DNA from 2 places in the Streptomyces sp. NPDC056231 genome. Region 1 is predicted to be linked to the other one. Evidence: predicted binding sites of a transcription regulator. Region 1 holds the regulator's gene; the other holds the start of a gene.
What was found. The regulator HrcA, encoded in region 1, represses chaperone genes, less so after heat shock. The targets are predictions, from matches to a motif close to TTNGCACTCNGNNNNNCNGAGTGCNAA.

Region 1 (9,534 bases):
GCCGTCGTGGTCGTCGTCGGAGCCCGCCGGGACACGGCTGTCGGCGGGTACGACGCGCAGCTTGCCCCGGGTGTGCAGGACCAGCCGCTTGCCGTCGCCGCTCACGGCGAACCGGCTGACGTCGGAGGCGAGTTCGTCACTGTGCAGCCTCTCGAGGTCGTACCGCTCCAGGACGGTCTCCGGCCCCCGCGAGTCCGGCGTCGCCCCTGCCGTACCGAGCACGCCCGTCACCGGGTGCCGCAGCCACAGCAGTCCGTCCTTCGCCGCGCGCAGCGAGGAGTAGCGGGCGGCCTCGACGGGCAGCGGCACGATCCGGTCGGCGAGCCCGTCGAGGTCGATCCGGGTGACGGGCAGCGCGGTGGGGTTGTCCTGGTCGCCGTCGCCGGAGCTCTTCTCCTTCTCGGTCGGGCGGCCGTGGCGCTGCGGCCCGAACGGAGAGGGCGTGGTGGCGGCGAGCGTCAGCAGGTGCGGGCGGCAGGCGCCGACGAAGGCCAGATCGAAGACGTGCGCGTCGTAGACCGGGTCGAAGGTCCGCTCGGAGAGGAAGGCGAGATGCTTGCCGTCGACGGTGAACGCGGGGGCGTAGTCCCGGAAGCGGAGCGGCGTGGCTTCGGCGACCGACAGATCGGCGAGGTGCGCGAGCTTGAGCTGGCGCAGCGGCCCGGGCCCGGGGTGGGACCAGGCGAGCCAAACCGAGTCCGGCGAGAAGACGAGTCCGGAGGCGTCGCCGTGTTCGCTGCGGTCGACCTCGTGGACCTCGCCGCTCTCCCGCTCGACGATCAGGATCCGGCCGTCGTGCGAGGCGACGGCGAACCGGCTGCCGTCGGCGGCCGCCGCCAGGTCGAGCACCCTGCCGAGCCGGCCGGCGGCCAGTCGGCGCGGTGCGGTGCCCGGAGCGGTTCCGGTGGCGGGTGCGCACTCCAGGGCGTCGTCGCCCTCCGCGTCGGTGACCCAGACGACGTGCTGATCGCCGTCGGCCTGGAAGGTACGGGGCAGTCTGGCCCGCACCCCGGGTTCGACGGCCAGTGCGCGGGCCGGGCCCTCGCGGTGGGTGACCCAGTGGACGGCGCCGCGCGTCCCGACGGCACTGCCGCGGCCTGTACGGTCCGGGGACGCCGAGTCGAGGTGGCTCCCGGCGTGCACGGAGTGCGGCTGGAGGTCGGCGCGCTGGCCGCCGAGGCGGATTTCGAGACGCCGGGGTCCGGCGCCTTCCAGGTCGTCGAGCAGCCACAGCTCACCGGCCGAGGCGTAGCTGACGCGGGTGCCGTCGGTCGTCGCGTGGCGGGCGTAGAAGCCCTCGGCCTCGGTGTGCCGACGCAGGTCGGAGCCGTCGGGGAGCGAGGAGTAGAGCGCGCCGACGCCTTCGTGGTCGGAGAGGAAGGCGAGACGGTCGCCGACCCACATCGGGCATTCGATGTTGCCGTCGAGGCCCTCGTGAACCCGTACGAAGTCCGCGGCGCCGTCCGGCCCCTGGCCTTCCCCGGGTGCTTGCGCGAGCCACAACTTGCCCGCCGTGCCGCCCCTGTAGCGCTTCCAGGTGGCGGCCTCGCGCCCCATGGTGGCGGAGAGCAGCAGGACCCGTCCGCCGGGTCCGTACGCGAGGGAGCCGACCGGCCCGTAGGGGAGGGTCCGCGCGGGCCCGCCGTCGACCGGGACGGCCCGGGCCCAGCTGCGGCGCAGCGACACCTGCCCCTGGGTGCTGGTGACCAGGACGTCGCCCTCGGGGGTCCAGCCGCGCACGGTGGTCCGCGCGTCGCCCCAGTAGGTCAGCCGCTTCGAAGGGCCTCCCTCGACAGGGGCGAGGTGCACCTCGGGGGCGCCGTCCCGGGTGGATGTCCAGGCGACGTGGGTGCCGTCGGGCGATATGTGTGGCTGGCGGACGGGCCGGTTGTCGGCGCTGACCCGCCAGGCCCGGCCGCCGTCGAGCGGCGCCAGCCAGACATCGTCCTCGGCGGTGAAGGCGATCAATTCGCCCTGGACATGGGGGTACCTGAGATAGGCGGGCTGTGTCACACCGATCACCCTAGGCTGCGGTCGTGTTCCGGGAAACGGGGTTGGCCGGAGTCCGCCCCCGCGGTCGCGCCGACCCACTCACTTGCCCTGCGGATATCCGGTCACCGTGACGGTCACCGTGACGGTCGGCCGGACACGGCCGCCACCACCGCCTTTTCCATCGCGTGTCGGCGGTGTCACGCCGCCGGTCGAGGGGGCGGCGTGACAGTTGCCGAGTACATCGGCCCGCAGGACGGTCTTGCCGCCGACCTTCCCGGTGAAGTCCCCCCGTACACAGAGCCCGCTGACTTCTTTCGTGACCTTGCCGGCGAGTGTGATGTCCTTGCCGTCCGCGGTCCGGCCGCGGCAGTCGACGTGCGCCACCTGCCGCCCGGACGCGGAGCGCGAGGTCGGGGACGGCGTCTTACCGGCGCCCTCGACCTCGGCTGTGCAGTTCAGCCACTGCACATCGACCCCTTTGCGCTCCAGCGCCCCGGTGCCGGTCCGGTCGGTGGTCAGGGCGACGGACGCGGAGTTCAGCCCGTCGATCGGCTCGCAGGCGACGGCCCCCGCAACGGCCGCACCGACGAGGCACAGTACGGCCGGAATGCGATGGGCTCGGCCGCGGCCCCATGAACTCGATGCCCTCAATGTCCCCATACGTGGCAGGGTCCCACCACTCCCCCGCGGTGCGGTAGACCGCTTGCAGCCACACCGGACGTGTTGTATACGGCGGTTACGCCCAGCGGCCGGTGCGCCCCAGCAGCAGTGCCGTCGCCGCGGTGCCCGCCGTCGAGGTGCGCAGGACGCTCCGGCCGAGCCGGCAGGTCCGGGCGCCCGCCTCGGCGAAGGCCGCCAGTTCCTCGGGCGACACCCCGCCCTCGGGGCCCACGACCAGAATGATCTCGCCCCCTGCGGGCAGTCCGACGGTGGCCAGCGGCTCGCTGTCGTACCCCCGGTCCTCGTGCAGGACGGCCGCGAAGTCGGCTGTGGCCAGAAGCGCAGCAACCTGTTTGGTGGTCAGCGCGTCCGTCACCTCCGGGAATCGCACCCGGCGCGACTGCTTGCCCGCCTCGCGGGCCGTGTTCCGCCACTTCGCGAGGGCCTTGAGACCGCGGTCGCCCTTCCACTGGGTGATGCAGCGCGAAGCCTGCCACGGCACGATCGCGTCGACGCCTGTCTCCGTCATCGTCTCGACGGCGAGCTCGCCGCGGTCACCCTTGGGGAGCGCCTGGACCACGGTGATGCGGGGTGTGGGACGGGGCTCCTCGTGGACCGTGCAGAGGTCCGTCACCACCAGCCGGTCCTTGCCCTCGGCAGCCCGCACGACCCCTTCCGTCCACCGGCCGTGCCCGTCCGTCAGGACGACATCCTCACCGGCCCGCAGCCGCTTGACCGAAACGGCGTGCCGCCCCTCGGGACCGTCCAGGACGAACTCGGGCCCGGCAGGGACCTGTTCGACGACGAAGACCGGTGCGGTCACTGCGTGCTCCTTGTGCTCGGTGCCGCGTGCGCGGCGTCCAGTTCTTCGGCGAGCAGCTCGACCAGCCGGCCGGCCGGCAACTCGCGTGCCATGCGGTGGCCCTGGCCCGCCCACAGGGCCATGCCCTGCGCGTCCCCGGCCCTGGCCGCGGCCTTGCGCAGCTCGCTGGTGACATGGTGCACCTGCGGGTAGGCGGCGGGGGCGTACGGGCCGTGCTCGCGCACGAAGCGGTTGACGAGGCCGCGGGCGGGGCGTCCGGAGAACGCCCGGGTCAGGGCCGTCCGTACGAACAGCGGGTTGGTCAGCGCCTGCTTGTGCAGCAGATGGGCGCCGGACTCGGGGCAGACCAGGAAGGCCGTGCCGAGCTGCGCCGCCTCCGCGCCCGCCGCGACGACCGCCGCGATCTGGGAGCCGCGCATGATGCCGCCGGACGCGATGAGCGGCAGCTGGGCGGTCTCACGGACCTGGGCCACCAGGGAGAGCAGCCCGATGCCGGCGTCGTCGGCCTGCGGGTCGTCGCGGTGGGTGGACCGATGCCCGCCCGCCTCGACGCCCTGGACACAGATCGCGTTGGCGCCCGCCCACTGGGCGGCCTGGGCCTCCTCGGGCGAGGTGACCGTCACGACGGTGTACGTGCCGACTTTGGCGAGCGCGTCGAGGGCGCCGCGGGTGGGGCAGCCGAACGTGAAGGAGACCACCGGAACGGGGTCCTCCAGGAGAATCGCGAGCTTGGCCTCGTAGCCGTCGTCACCACTGGAGTCCGGGTCGCCGAGCGGGGTCTCGTACCAGGCGGCCTCACCGGCGAGCTGGTGCTTGTACACCTCGACGGCGCTCGGGTCGGCGAGGTTCGGCTGCGGCATGAAGAGGTTGACGCCGAACGGCTGACCGGTCATTCCGCGCAGCTGTTTGATCTCGTTGTACATGCCGTCCGCCGTCTTGTACCCGGCGGCCAGGAAGCCGAGCCCACCGGCTTCGGCAACGGCCGACACGAGCTGCGGACAGGACACACCGCCCGCCATGGGGGCCTGCACGATCGGATACCGGCAGAGATCGGTCAACGCGGATGACATGACCGCATCGTGTCACGTCCGGTGCACCCTGCCGAATCAGCCGCAGTTCGGCCGGAGCGGTATGCACGGAACGCGGTAGCGCCCGCCGGTCCGGGGACGGGCGGGCGCTACGGCGCAAGGGAACAGCGGGGTGCGGACGGTCCTCAGCGGCCGTTGAACGCATCCTTCAGGCGGGAGAAGAGTCCCTGTTGCCCTGGCTGGAACTGACCGGTGGGCCGCTCCTCGCCACGCAGCTTCGCGAGCTCCCGCAGCAGTCGCTCCTGCTCCGGGTCCAGCTTCGACGGGGTCGTCACCTCGACGTGCACGATCAGGTCGCCGCGCCCGCCGCCCCGCAGATGCGTGATGCCGCGGCCGTGCAGCGGGACCGACTGACCGGACTGGGTGCCCGGCCGGATGTCGACCTCCTCCAGGCCGTCGAGCGTCTCCAGCGGCACCTTCGTGCCGAGCGCGCCCGCCGTCATGGGGATGGTGACCGTGCAGTGCATGTCGTCGCCGCGGCGTTGGAACACCGGGTGCGGCAGCTCATGGATCTCGACGTACAGGTCGCCGGCCGGGCCGCCGCCGGGGCCGACCTCGCCCTCGCCCGCGAGCTGGATGCGGGTGCCGTTGTCGACACCGGCGGGGATCTTCACGGTGAGTGTGCGCCGCGAACGGATACGGCCGTCACCGGCGCACTCCGGGCACGGGGTCGGAACGACCGTACCGAAGCCCTGGCACTGCGGGCAGGGCCGCGAGGTCATGACCTGGCCGAGGAACGACCGGGTGACCTGGGAGACCTCGCCGCGGCCGCGGCACATGTCACAGGTCTGGGCGGAGGTACCGGGTGCGGCACCCTCGCCGCTGCAGGTCGTACAGACGACGGCCGTGTCGACCTGAATGTCCTTGGTGGTACCGAATGCCGCCTCGGCGAGATCGATCTCGAGCCGGATCATCGCGTCCTGGCCGCGCCGGGTGCGCGACCGCGGTCCACGCTGCGACGCCGTGCCGAAGAACGCGTCCATGATGTCGGAGAAGTTGCCGAAGCCACCCTGTCCGAATCCGCCCGCGCCACCGCCGCCGGAGGCGGACAGCGGGTCGCCGCCGAGGTCGTAGACCTGCTTCTTCTGCGGGTCCGACAACACCTCGTAGGCGGCGTTGATCTCCTTGAACCGCTCCTGGGTCTTCGGATCGGGATTGACGTCCGGATGCAGCTCGCGTGCGAGCCGCCGGAAGGCCTTCTTGATCTCGTCCTGAGATGCGTCGCGGCGCACGCCGAGAACGGCGTAGTAGTCGGTGGCCACTTACGACTCCGCCAGGATCTGTCCGACGTAACGTGCCACTGCGCGTACCGCTCCCATCGTTCCGGGGTAGTCCATGCGGGTCGGTCCGACCACGCCGAGTTTGGCGACTGCCTCGTCGCCCGAACCGTAGCCGACCGCGACGACGGACGTGGAGTTGAGCCCCTCGTGGGCGTTCTCGTGCCCGATACGTACGGTCATGCCCGAGTCCTTGGCCTCGCCGAGCAGCTTCAGCAGCACGACCTGCTCCTCCAGCGCCTCCAGCACCGGCCGGATCATCAGAGGGAAGTCGTGCCCGAAGCGGGTGAGGTTGGAGGTGCCGCCGATCATCAGCCGCTCCTCCGTCTCCTCGACGAGGGTTTCGAGCAGGGTGGAGAGCACGGTGGACACGGTTCCCCGGTCCTCGCTCTCGAAGGATTCCGGCAGGTCCTGCACCAGCTGCGGGACGTCCGAGAACCGGCGCCCCACGACCCGGCTGTTGAGCCGGGCCCGCAGATCGGCGAGAGAGGTCTCACCGAACGGTGCGGGACAGTCGATCATGCGCTGTTCGACCCGGCCGGTGTCCGTGATCAGCACGAGCATCAGCCGGGCGGGCGCCAGCGACAGCAGCTCCACATGCCGCACCGTGGAACGGGTCAGCGAGGGGTACTGCACGACGGCGACCTGCCGGGTCAACTGCGCGAGCAGCCGTACGGTGCGGCCCACGACATCGTCGAGGTCGACCGCGCCGTCGAGGAAGTTCTGGATGGCCCTGCGCTCCGGCGACGACAGGGGCTTGACCCCCGCGAGCTTGTCGACGAAGAGCCGGTAGCCCTTGTCCGTCGGGATGCGGCCCGCGCTGGTGTGGGGCTGGGCGATGAAACCCTCGTCCTCCAGCACAGCCATGTCGTTGCGGACCGTGGCCGGGGAGACCCCCAGCTTATGCCGCTCGGTGAGCGCCTTGGAGCCGACGGGCTCCTCGGTGCCGACATAGTCCTGGACGATGGCGCGCAGCACCTCGAGTCTGCGTTCGCTGAGCATGGCGCACACCTCCAGCTGTGTTTCCTCGGTGGTTCTGGTCGATCTCCGGCGATTCCTGGCACTCGATGCGTACGAGTGCCAGCGACCCCCTAGTGTACGGCGGTCGGGTGGGGCCCTAGCAAGGGCGACCGGCCACGCCACCCCGAGACTGCGCAGGTCGTTGCCGATAGCGTCTCCGCATGAACGCGTCTTGGGAAGAGTTCGGCTGGGAGCGACTGGGCAACGGTGTGGGCCGCCGGAGGCTCCCCGGGTGGGATGCCACGGTCGCACTGGTGGTCGGAGCCGAGGCGGCCCTGCTCTTCGACACGGGATCGACGCTGCGCGAAGGTGTGGAGATACGGACCCAGGTGCAGGCCATGACCGGCCGGAAGGTGACGCATATCGCACTCAGCCACCCTCATTTCGACCATGTGCTCGGCACCGCGGCATTCGCCGGGGCGGAGGTGTACGGCGCCATCGGCACGGCCGCTCTCCTCACCGGCGGTGCGGACGAGCTGTACGCCGACGCGATACGCCACGGGGTGCCCGAGGAGGACGCGGCGCAGGCGGCGGACGTCCTGGTGGCGCCGCACCACCAGGTGCGCGGCGAATGGACACTCGACCTGGGCGGCGGCCGTCAGGTGCTGCTGGCGAACGTGGGCCCCGCCCACAGCGGCCACGACCTCGTCGCCCTCGTGCCCGGCTCCCCGGCCGTGGTCCTCTGCGGCGACCTGGTCGAGGAATCGGGCGAACCGCAGGCGGGCCCGGACGCGATCCCGTCGCGCTGGCCGGCCGCGCTGGACCGGCTGCTGGCGCTGGGCGGCGAGGACGCGGTGTATGTGCCGGGGCACGGGGCCGTCGTGGACGCGGCGTTCGTACGGGCCCAACGTGACCGGCTGTCCACCGCCTTCGGCGTGTCGTGACCGGTTTCCGTCCTATCGTCGTCCGATGCGCAGCTACCACCCGGACCTGACCCCGCCCTGGAAGAAGTCCGCTCCCGTGCCCGAGGTCCCCGCCGAGCCCGATCTGGTCGTGGAGGAGGTCTCCACCGGCTTCTGCGGTGCGGTGATCCGCTGCGAGAAGACGGCGCAGGGCCCGACGGTGACTCTGGAGGACCGTTTCGGCAAGCACCGGGTGTTCCCGATGGAACCGCGCGGCTTCCTCCTGGAGGGCCGCGTCATCACTCTCGTACGCCCCTCGGCCGCCGGCCCGGCCCGGCCCGCCCGCACGGCCTCCGGTTCCGTGGCGGTCCCCGGCGCGCGCGCCCGGGTGGCGCGGGCGGGCCGGATCTACGTGGAGGGCCGGCACGACGCGGAGTTGGTCGAACGGGTCTGGGGCGACGACCTGCGCATCGAGGGTGTGGTGGTGGAGTACCTGGAAGGCATCGACGACCTGCCGTCCATCGTCCGTTCGTTCGCCCCCGGCCCGGATGCGCGACTGGGCGTCCTGGTCGACCACCTGGTCCCCGGCTCCAAGGAGTCGAGAATCGCGGCCGAGGTCACCGACGCGAACGTGCTGGTGGTGGGCCACCCGTACATCGACATCTGGGAGGCGGTGAAGCCGGCGTCGGTGGGCATCGGCGCGTGGCCGGTGGTGCCCCGCGGCCTGGACTGGAAGACCGGCGTGTGCCGGTCACTGGGCTGGCCCGAGAACACGGGCGCGGCGTGGCAGCGCATCCTGTCGACGGTCCGCTCGTACAAGGATCTGGAACCGGCCCTGCTGGGCTCGGTGGAACACCTGATCGACTTCGTGACGGCGCCCTAGTTCGTCCGACGACCGGGGGCCGGGGGGCCTGGGTGGAGCCCCCGGTCCCGGGACAGGGGCGGACAGGGGATCAGGCCCGCCGCAAGCGCACCCGTGTCCCCGCGCCCCTCAGTCCACCAGATCCCTGACCACCGCATCCGCGAGCAACCGCCCGCGCAGAGTCAGCACTGCCTGCCCCTCCGCATAGGGCGCCGCCTCCAGGAGCCCGTCCTCCACCGCGCGCCCCGCCGCGGCCAGTCCGGCGGGCGCCAGCAGTGACAGCGGACATCCGTCGACCAGCCGCAGCTCCAGGAGAATCCGCTCGACCCGCCGGTCCTCCGCCGACAGGACCTCCCGTCCCGCGCCCGGCGACCGCCCCTCCGCGAGCGCCTGCGCGTACGCGCCGGGATGCTTCACGTTCCACCAGCGCACCCCGCCCACATGGCTGTGCGCCCCCGGCCCGGCCCCCCACCAGTCGGCGCCCCGCCAGTACAGCTCGTTGTGCAGGCACCGCCCGTCCACCGTCCGGGCCCAGTTCGACACCTCGTACCAGGAGAAGCCCGCCGCGGCCATGGCCTCGTCCGCGATCAGATACCGGTCGGCGTGGACGTCGTCGTCCGTCATCGGAACCTCGCCGCGCCGGATCCGCCGCGCCAGTTGCGTGCCCTCCTCGACGATCAGCGCGTACGCGGACACATGGTCCGGCCCCGCTCCGATCGCCGCGTCCAGCGAGGCCCGCCAGTCGTCGTCGGACTCCCCGGGCGTGCCGTAGATCAGGTCGAGATTGACGTGCTCGAAGCCCGCCTCCCGGGCCTCGGCGACACATGCCTCAGGCCGCCCCGGCGTATGCGTACGGTCGAGGATCTTCAGCACGTGCTGCCGGGCACTCTGCATCCCGAACGAGATCCGGTTGAAGCCGCCTTCCCGCAGCTCCGCCAGATACGCCGGGTCGACCGACTCCGGATTGGCC
Region 2 (9,534 bases), on a different contig from region 1:
TGGCCAAGCGAGGCAACAAGCGACGTGGTCGCAAGAAGAAGAAGGCGAACCACGGCAAGCGCCCCAACGCCTGAACGCACCGGCACCGGCACCGGCCCCACCGTGTACGTGGCGTCGTTCTTCCACCGGTGGTTGCGCGGGCACGACGGCCATCTGCTGGACGGGCCTTCGGCCCGCTTCCCTGCGATGGTGTTCACGCTGTAGGGCCGCACCGGTCCGGACATGACGTCGGCCCCCGGGACCAACTGGTCCCGGGGGCCGACGTACAGGCACTTACCGATCCGTCAGGATCAGAAGTCCATGTCACCGCCCGGCATGCCGCCCGGAGCGGCCGCAGCGGCCTTCTCCGGCTTGTCGGCGATGACGGCCTCGGTGGTCAGGAACAGCGCGGCGATCGACGCGGCGTTCTGCAGAGCGGAGCGCGTGACCTTCGCCGGGTCGAGAATGCCCTCGGCGATCATGTCGACGTACTCACCGGTCGCGGCGTTCAGACCGTGGCCGACGGCCAGGTTGCGCACCTTCTCGACGACGACGCCACCCTCGAGACCACCGTTGACGGCGATCTGCTTGAGCGGGGCCTCCAGCGCCAGCTTGACGGCGTTGGCGCCGGTCGCCTCGTCACCCGAGAGCTCCAGCTTCTCGAAGACGGCGGAAGCCTGCAGCAGCGCCACGCCACCACCGGCGACGATGCCCTCCTCGACGGCCGCCTTCGCGTTGCGAACGGCGTCCTCGATGCGGTGCTTGCGCTCCTTGAGCTCGACCTCGGTCGCGGCACCGGCCTTGATGACCGCCACGCCGCCGGCCAGCTTCGCCAGGCGCTCCTGGAGCTTCTCGCGGTCGTAGTCCGAGTCGGAGTTCTCGATCTCGGCACGGATCTGGTTGACGCGACCCTGAACCTGGTCGGTGTCACCGGCGCCGTCGACGATCGTCGTCTCGTCCTTGGTGATGACGACCTTGCGGGCGCGGCCCAGCAGGTCCAGGCCGGCGTTCTCCAGCTTGAGACCGACCTCCTCGGAGATGACGGTGCCACCGGTGAGGATGGCGATGTCGCCGAGCATGGCCTTGCGGCGGTCACCGAAGCCCGGGGCCTTGACGGCGACGGACTTGAAGGTGCCACGGATCTTGTTGACGACCAGGGTCGACAGGGCCTCGCCCTCGACGTCCTCGGCGATGATCAGCAGCGGCTTGCCGGACTGCATGACCTTCTCCAGCAGCGGAAGGAGGTCCTTCACGTTGCTGACCTTGGAGTTGACGATCAGGATGTACGGGTCGTCCAGGGACGACTCCATGCGCTCCATGTCGGTGGCGAAGTACGCCGAGATGTAGCCCTTGTCGAAGCGCATACCCTCGGTGAGCTCCAGCTCCAGACCGAAGGTCTGGGACTCCTCGACGGTGATGACGCCTTCCTTGCCGACCTTGTCCATCGCCTCGGCGATGAGCTCGCCGATCTGGGTGTCGGCGGCGGAGATGGAGGCCGTGGAAGCGATCTGCTCCTTGGTCTCCACGTCCTTGGCCTGCTCCAGCAGAGCGGCGGAGACGGCCTCGACGGCCTTCTCGATGCCCCGCTTGAGGGCCATCGGGTTCGCACCCGCGGCGACGTTGCGGAGGCCCTCACGGACGAGTGCCTGGGCGAGAACGGTGGCGGTGGTCGTACCGTCGCCGGCGACGTCGTCCGTCTTCTTGGCGACTTCCTTGACCAGCTCTGCGCCGATCTTCTCGTACGGGTCCTCGAGCTCGATCTCCTTGGCGATGGAGACACCATCGTTGGTGATCGTGGGTGCGCCCCACTTCTTCTCAAGGACAACGTTCCGGCCCTTGGGGCCGAGGGTCACCTTGACGGCGTCGGCGAGCTGGTTCATCCCGCGCTCGAGGCCGCGCCGCGCTTCCTCGTCGAACGCGATGATCTTGGCCATGTGAAGTGGTCCTCCCGGACAGGGGTGGATTGCTCCGGACCGTGTGGCGCCCGCGACGGACGGCCTGCGTGCCTGACGGTTCCTTGCCCCGCCGGGCCTGCGGGCCTCACCGACCCGGTCCTTCTGTCACTCTCAACGTCAGAGTGCTAACGCCCAATGATTAGCACTCGACCCCTTCGAGTGCAAGCGCCCCTTCGAGTTCGCGGATGGCGTCGGGCAGCGGTGGCACGGTCGCGGGCGGGCTCCGGGACGCACGAAGGGCCCGTACCCCCGGGGGTACGGGCCCTTCGTGCGTGAGTAGTGTCGTTGGCCGACCGCGTCGAGCTCAGCCGACGGCGAGCTTGACCATGTCCGCCTGCGGCCCCTTCTGGCCCTGCGAGATTTCGAATTCAACTCGCTGACCCTCTTCGAGGGTGCGGTACCCGTCCATCTGGATCGCACTGTAGTGGACGAAAACATCCGCACCACCGTCGACCGCGATGAAGCCGTACCCCTTCTCCGCGTTGAACCACTTGACGGTGCCCTGAGCCATGCCTAACTCCCCTATTACTGGCCCTTGCACAGGACCGCACTTCGCGGACCCGGGTCAGAACTCACCCTCCGACAGGAGAGGGTGCGTGCGCCGGAACGCGTCGACCGCGGCTGAATGTATCTGTCCAACTGCCCTCTGCAACAGGTCAATCGGACGAGAATTCTAGGCAGCACCGAACGCCCGAATATGAGGAATTCACGCGATTCCAGGGCAAGTCGGGCCGGACAAAGGCCACTTATGGCGCAAGGAGTTGGAACACTTTGGCTGCATCTTGTCGCGAGCGGGCGCATTCTCGTATGCGGTCGGCACGGGCAGCGGAGGGGGCTTCCCCACTGTACCGCGCTTAACCATGCAGAATTGCCCCCTCCGCTTAGCTTGCAGAGGGGGCAACTCCGGTAACGCTGCAAAGTCGGCCCCAGGGCCGACTGCGGGTCAGCAGCCGCCCGCGACCGCCGGGATGATGGAGATGCCCGCGCCGTCCGGGGTGGCCGCCTCCAGGCCGCCCTCGAAGCGCACGTCGTCGTCGTTGACGTACACGTTCACGAAGCGGCGGAGCTTGCCCTGGTCGTCCAGGACACGCGCGGCGATGCCCGGGTGGTTCTGCTCCAGCGACTCGATGACCTGGGAGAGGGTCGAGCCCTCGGCCGGGACCTCGGCCTGGCCGCCCGTGTAGGTGCGCAGGATGGTGGGGATACGGACCTTGACGCTCATCTGGGTGCCTTCCTTACGTCTCGGGTGGTCGGGTCAGCCGTTGGCGAGGCCTGCGTCGCGGAACGCGTCCAGGCTGGGCCGGATGGTCGCGGTCGGGCCGGTCGTCGGGGCGACCGCGTCCAGTGTCTTCAGACCGTCGCCGGTGTTCAGGACGACCGTGGTGAGCGTCGGGTCCAGCAGACCCGCCTCGATCAGCTTCCTCGTCACACCGACCGTCACCCCGCCCGCCGTCTCGGCGAAGATGCCCTCGGTGCGGGCCAGCAGCTTGATCGCGTCGACGATCTGCTCGTCGTCGACGTCCTCGACCGCGCCGCCGGTGCGGCGGGCGATGTCCAGGACGTACGGACCGTCGGCCGGATTGCCGATCGCCAGGGACTTGGCGATCGTGTTCGGCTTCTGCGGGCGTACGACGTCGTGACCTGCCTTGAAGGCCGTGGAGACCGGGGAGCAGCCCTCGGCCTGGGCGCCGAAGATCTTGTACGGCTTGTCCTCGACGAGACCGAGCTTGATCAGCTCCTGAAGACCCTTGTCGATCTTCGTGAGCTGCGAGCCGGACGCGATCGGGATGACGAGCTGGTCGGGCAGCTGCCAGCCGAGCTGCTCGCAGATCTCGTACGCGAGCGTCTTGGAACCCTCGCCGTAGTACGGGCGCAGGTTGACGTTGACGAAGCCCCAGCCCTCACCGAGCGGGTCGCCGATGAGCTCCGAGCAGAAGCGGTTGACGTCGTCGTAGTTGCCCTCGATGCCGACCAGCTCGCCGCCATACACCGCGGCCATGACGACCTTGCCCTGCTCCAGGTCGTGCGGGATGAACACGCAGGACCGGAAGCCGGCCCGGGCTGCGGCCGCGCCGACCGCGCCGGCGAGGTTGCCGGTGGAGGAGCAGGAGAGCGTGGTGAAGCCGAAGGCGCGGGCGGCCTCGACGGCGATCGCGACGACGCGGTCCTTGAAGGAGTGCGTCGGGTTGCCGGAGTCGTCCTTGACGTACAGACCGCCCGTGACGCCCAGCTCACGGGCTAGGTTGTCGGCCTTGACCAGCTTGGTGAAGCCGGGGTTGATATTGGGCTTGTCCGCGACATCGGCGGGGACGGGCAGCAGCGGCGCGTAGCGCCAGATGTTGTCCGGTCCGGCCTCGATGCGCTTCTTCAGCTCGTCCGGGGAGCCGCTCGGCAGGTCGTACGCCACTTCGAGCGGCCCGAAACAGGACGCGCAGGCGAAAAGGGGACCGAGCTCGAAACGCTCTCCGCACTCGCGGCAGGAGAGCGCCGCTGCGGGGCCGAGGTCGACGGCGCCGGTGGAAGAATCGGTGCTTACTGCAACAGTCTGCGCAGCCATGATGGCGAGGCCCTTTCTCCTCATCTTCCTCGCGGCGCATTTCGCCACGAGCCGGAATTGGCACCTTCCCCACCTGACCTCGCGGTCGGCGGGAGGGTTGCCGGGACTTCAACGGGCCGTTCCCTCAGTCCCTCTGGATGAGCGCTTTGGCACTGGATCACCGACCCAGGCATTTATTGGCGGACGACCCCGACATGCGACGGTCATCCGCGTTGTTCAAGACTGTAACCGAAGCCCCGGACGGTTGAGACAGTCGTCCGAACCGCGAGATGGATCACATACAGGGAGTATCGACCGTGCTGGAAGAGGTCGAACGCTGGCTGGCCGGGCGTTCCTGGTCGGCAGCCGACCGCCCGCTGGACCGGCTCGTCGCCGCCAAGAGCCGGGATCCGCGGCGCGGGAGCGTGAGCGTGGTGCTGCCCGCCCTGAACGAGGAGGCGACGGTCGGCGCCATCGTCGAGACGATCCGGATCGAGCTGATGGAGAAGGTGCCGCTGGTCGACGAGCTGCTGGTGATCGACTCCGGCTCGACGGACGGCACGGCGGACGTCGCCCGGAAGGCGGGCGCCCGAGTGGTGCACCGGGACGCGATACTCCCGCGCATACCCGCGCTCCCCGGCAAGGGCGAGGTCCTGTGGCGCTCGCTCCTGGTCACCAGCGGTGAGATCGTCTGCTTCATAGACGCCGACCTGAGGGACTTCTCCGCGGAGTTCGTCTCCGGAATCGTCGGCCCGCTGCTCACCGACCCCGATGTGCAGTTCGTCAAGGCGATGTACGACCGCCCGCTGGGCGACACCGCGGGTCAGGGCGGTCGCGTCACGGAACTGGTGGCCCGCCCGCTGCTCAATCTGCACTGGCCGCAGCTGGCCGGCTTCGTCCAGCCGCTCGGCGGCGAGTACGCGGTGCGGCGCTCACTGCTGGAGCGGCTGCCGTTCCCCGTCGGTTACGGAGTGGAACTCGGCCTCCTGGTGGACGCCCTGCACACGGTCGGGCTGGACGCGCTGGCACAGGTCGACGTGGGGGTGCGCAGACACCGCCACCAGGACGGCCAGGCGCTGGGACGGATGGCTGCGGCGATCTATCGCACCGCTCAACTCCGTCTTTCCCGAGGCCACTTGATACGTCCAGCCCTGACCCAGTTCGAGCGGCGCGAGGACGGCTTCGTACCGCGCACCCATCCGGTGGACACGGAGGAGCGGCCTCCGATGTGCGAGATCACGGAGTACGTTTCGCGGCGCGCGGCCTGACTTCGCACGTTTGGGCGGTTCGCGATCGGGCTAGATTCCGCAACATGGTCTCCGAGCACGAAGCCCAGTCCGCTGCCCAGGTCCTCGTTGCGTCCAACCGCGGCCCGGTGTCGTACACCCTGGCCACCGACGGATCGCTCGACGCCACGCGCGGCGGCGGCGGGCTCGTCTCCGGGCTGAGCGCCGTCAAGGACAAACTGTGGGTGTGTGCCGCGCTCGGTGAGGGGGACCGGGAGGCGGTCCGGCGCGGGGTCGCCGAGCAGGGCGTACGGATGCTCGACATCGACGCGGCCGTCCACGCGGACGCGTACAACGGCATCGCGAACTCGGTGCTCTGGTTCGTCCACCACATGCTGTACCAGACGCCGCTGGAACCGGTCTTCGACGCGGAGTTCCGGCGGCAGTGGGCGTCGTTCGAGACGTACAACCGGGCCTTCGCCGAGGCGCTCGCCGAGGAGGCGGGCGAGGGTGCGGCGGTGCTGGTGCAGGACTACCACCTCGCACTGGTCCCCGGCATGCTCCGCGAGCTCCGCCCCGACCTTCGGATCGGCCACTTCTCGCACACCCCGTGGGCGCCCGTCGACTATTTCCGCCTGCTCCCCGACGACATCGCCGAGCAGCTGCTGCGCGGCATCCTGGGCGCGGACCGGGCGGCCTTCCTGACCCGGCGCTGGGCGGACGCGTTCATCGGCTGCTGCACGGAGATCCTGGGCGGCACCGGCCGGACCAGGATCGGGGTGCACGGGCTCGGCGCGGACGCGGACTTCCTGCGCAGGCGCGCGCACGAGGCGGACGTGGACGAACGGATGGCCGCGCTGCGGGAGCAGGTCGGCCCCGGGCGGAGAACGATCGTACGAGTGGACCGAACGGAGCTGTCCAAGAACATCGTGCGCGGCCTGTTCGCGTACCGCGCGCTCCTCGAAGAGCGGCCGGAATGGCGTGAGCGCGTCGTCCATGTCGCCTTCGCGTACCCCTCGCGGCAGGACCTGGCGGTGTACCGCGACTACACGGCCGAGGTCCAGCAGGTCGCCGACGAGATCAACGCCGTGTACGGCACGTCGGGCTGGACGCCGGTCGTGCTCCACGTCAAGGACGACTTCGCCCGCTCGCTCGCCGCGTACCGGCTGGCCGACGTGGCGCTCGTCAACCCGATCCGCGACGGCATGAACCTGGTCGCCAAGGAGGTCCCCGTCGTCTCCGACCACGGCTGCGCGCTGGTGCTGTCGCGGGAGGCGGGGGCGTACGAGGAACTGGGCCGCGACGCGGTCGTGGTGAACCCGTACGACGTGTCCGCGACGGCGGCGGCGCTGCACGAGGCTTTGACGATGGCGGACGACGAACGGGCCGCACGCACGGAGCGGCTGGCCGCGGCGGCGGTGGCGCTGCCGCCGCAGCAATGGTTCCTGGACCAGCTGGACGCGCTGCAGCGGGAGGCTTGAGAGCGAACCCGTCCGGCGATCGCGGACACGCCGTGCTGCCGGGCTTCGGCTGCGCTCCGCAGCCGGGACGCTTCCTGTTGACGGTCGGTCGACGGCCTAGGGGGTGTTTCGAAAGCAGCGTCGTCCGCCCCTACGCCGCCCGGCAGGCGGGACTTTCGAAACACGCCCTAGTGCCCCTCCCGGCACTGGACCTGTTGCGCCAGGGTCGCCAGGAAGTCGACGACGGCTCCTGGGCCGTTCAGCAGCAGATCGGCCCGCTCGGCCAGTTCGGGCACTTCCGCGCTGCCGCTGCAGACAAGCAGGCCAGGAATGCCGTCGGGGCTCTCGGTACGGAGCTTCTCCACGGCGGCGTACGCGGCGAGGTCGCCCAGGTCGTCACCCGCGTACAGAACGGACTCGGCGTCCAACTCCCGTACGTACTGGGTGAGCGCCATACCCTTGTCCATGCCCGGCGGGCGCAACTCCAGTACCAGACGGCCCGGTTCGACGATCAGCCCGTGCCGGGCGGCGAGCGCACCGAGCGGGCCGCGCAGCGCGTCGAACGCAGCCTGCGGGTCGGCGGCGCGGCGGGTGTGGACGGCGAGCGCCCGGCCTTTCTCCTCGATCCAGGCGCCGTGCCAGGAGCCGAACCGTTCGAGCAGGCCGGGGAGTTCGGCGCGGACCGCGGCGACGCCCGGGTGCGGGGCGGGGGCGTGGACGGTGCCGGAGACGGCGTCCCAGCGTTCGGCGCCGTAGTGGCCGAGAACGACGAGGTGGTCGAGGCCGGGAACCCCGGCGAAGCCGCCGTGCCGGACCGCGACGTCGGCCGGGCGGCCGGTGATCACGGCGACGGAGGCGACCTTCGGCGCGAGCGCGGCCAGGGCCGGGACGGCGCCGGGGTGGGCGCGGGCCTGTTCCGGGTCCGGGACGATCTCGGCGAGGGTGCCGTCGAAGTCGAGCGCGACGACGGCACGGTCCGGGCGCGCGAGGATCGCGGCCAAGGCTTCTCGGCCGGGTGGGGTGGTGGGGGTCGGGAGCTCGGACGGGATCTCGCTCGGCGCGGGTGCGTGCGGATTGCTGCCCATGGGTCGAGCCTATCGGCGTACCGCCGGGCACAGCACGGGGCGACGCGGCTTACCGGCGGCGTGCGAGCGGGGGCCGGTTCAGCGGCGCCCCCGCCGAGCCTCCCGGATCCGTCGCAGCCGGTTCACCGTCACCGGGTCCTCCTCCAGCGCCCGCCGGTCGTCCAGGAGCGCGTTGAGCAGCTGGTAGTAACGCGTCGGCGAGATGCCCAGGCCCTCCCGGATCTCCCGCTCCTTCGCCCCCGGGCCGGCCCACGAACGCCGTTCCACGGCCAGGACCGCACGCTCCCGGTCGGAGAGCCCGGAACCAGGGCGGTCGGCGGGGCTGTCGGCAGGAGGCTCCGCTTCGGTGGAGCCGTCGTCGGGGGCGGTCATATGAGCCAACCTATCGCCCGCCCCCGAACCCGCTGCCCGGCCACCCGCCACTCCGCGCACGCCGCCTTCGACGGCGAACGCCTTGCCGAGACGGCGAAGCGCGGCCTGCTGAGCTCGGCAGAAGCCCTGGTCGAAGGCGCGGTCCGGGGCGCGGTCCAGAGCTTTGCCACACTTTTGTATGGATCCTCAACAAACAGAAAAAGTGGACTAGACCTATTGGGGGTCCTCGGGCGAAACTGTCTCCCGTGAAACACGTCATCGCCCTCGATGTGGGCGGCACCGGAATGAAGGCCGCACTGGTCGGGGCCGACGGCTCCCTGCTGCACGAGGCTCGGCGCGCAACCGGCAGGGAGCGCGGACCCGACGCCGTCGTGGAGTCGATCCTCGCCTTTGCCGCGGAACTGCGCGCCCACGGGGAGCAACACTTCGGCGAGAGCGCCGTCGCGGCCGGTGTCGCCGTGCCCGGCATCATCGACGCCGAGAACGGGATCGCCGTCTACTCCTCGAACCTGGGCTGGCGCGACGTCCCCATGCGCACCCTGCTCGGCGAACGGCTCGGCGGCGTACCCGTCGCACTCGGCCACGACGTCAGGACCGGCGGCCTCGCCGAGGGCAGGATCGGCGCGGGCAAGGGCGCCGACCGCTTCCTGTTCGTCCCGCTCGGAACCGGCATCGCCGGGGCCATCGGCATCACGGGCACCATCGAGGCGGGCGCGCACGGGTACGCCGGCGAGATCGGGCACATCGTGGTCCGGCCGGACGGGCCGGACTGCGGGTGCGGACAGCGCGGCTGCCTGGAGGCCCTCGCATCCGCCTCCGCCGTCAGCCGCGCCTGGGCCGCCGCGTCGGGGGACCCGGAGGCCGACGCCGCGGACTGCGCGAAGGCCGTCGAATCGGGTGACCCCGCTGCCGTACGGGTAT

Region 2: groL (chaperonin GroEL) is a predicted target of HrcA. The motif match lies at 2,074-2,100, and genes of this name have one in related genera.

What each region holds. Positions count from the first base shown of each region.
Region 1 is NZ_JBLVKW010000001.1:326,288-335,821, forward strand. It holds gene ACNPQM_RS01475 (S41 family peptidase) at 1-2,013, opposite strand, end outside; gene ACNPQM_RS01480 (hypothetical protein) at 2,092-2,652, opposite strand; gene ACNPQM_RS01485 (16S rRNA (uracil(1498)-N(3))-methyltransferase) at 2,729-3,475, opposite strand; gene ACNPQM_RS01490 (nitronate monooxygenase) at 3,472-4,545, opposite strand; gene dnaJ (molecular chaperone DnaJ) at 4,689-5,825, opposite strand; gene hrcA (heat-inducible transcriptional repressor HrcA) at 5,826-6,842, opposite strand; gene ACNPQM_RS01505 (MBL fold metallo-hydrolase) at 7,022-7,744, shown strand; gene ACNPQM_RS01510 (DUF3097 domain-containing protein) at 7,770-8,585, shown strand; gene hemW (radical SAM family heme chaperone HemW) at 8,694-9,534, opposite strand, start outside.
Region 2 is NZ_JBLVKW010000048.1:152-9,685, forward strand. It holds gene ACNPQM_RS29260 (50S ribosomal protein bL37) at 1-74, shown strand, start outside; gene groL (chaperonin GroEL) at 291-1,913, opposite strand; gene ACNPQM_RS29270 (cold-shock protein) at 2,239-2,445, opposite strand; gene ACNPQM_RS29275 (MoaD/ThiS family protein) at 2,878-3,156, opposite strand; gene thrC (threonine synthase) at 3,190-4,491, opposite strand; SAM riboswitch class I at 4,509-4,635, opposite strand; gene ACNPQM_RS29285 (glucosyl-3-phosphoglycerate synthase) at 4,788-5,738, shown strand; gene ACNPQM_RS29290 (alpha,alpha-trehalose-phosphate synthase (UDP-forming)) at 5,783-7,177, shown strand; gene otsB (trehalose-phosphatase) at 7,345-8,241, opposite strand; gene ACNPQM_RS29300 (DUF3263 domain-containing protein) at 8,320-8,613, opposite strand; gene ACNPQM_RS29305 (ROK family protein) at 8,859-9,534, shown strand, end outside.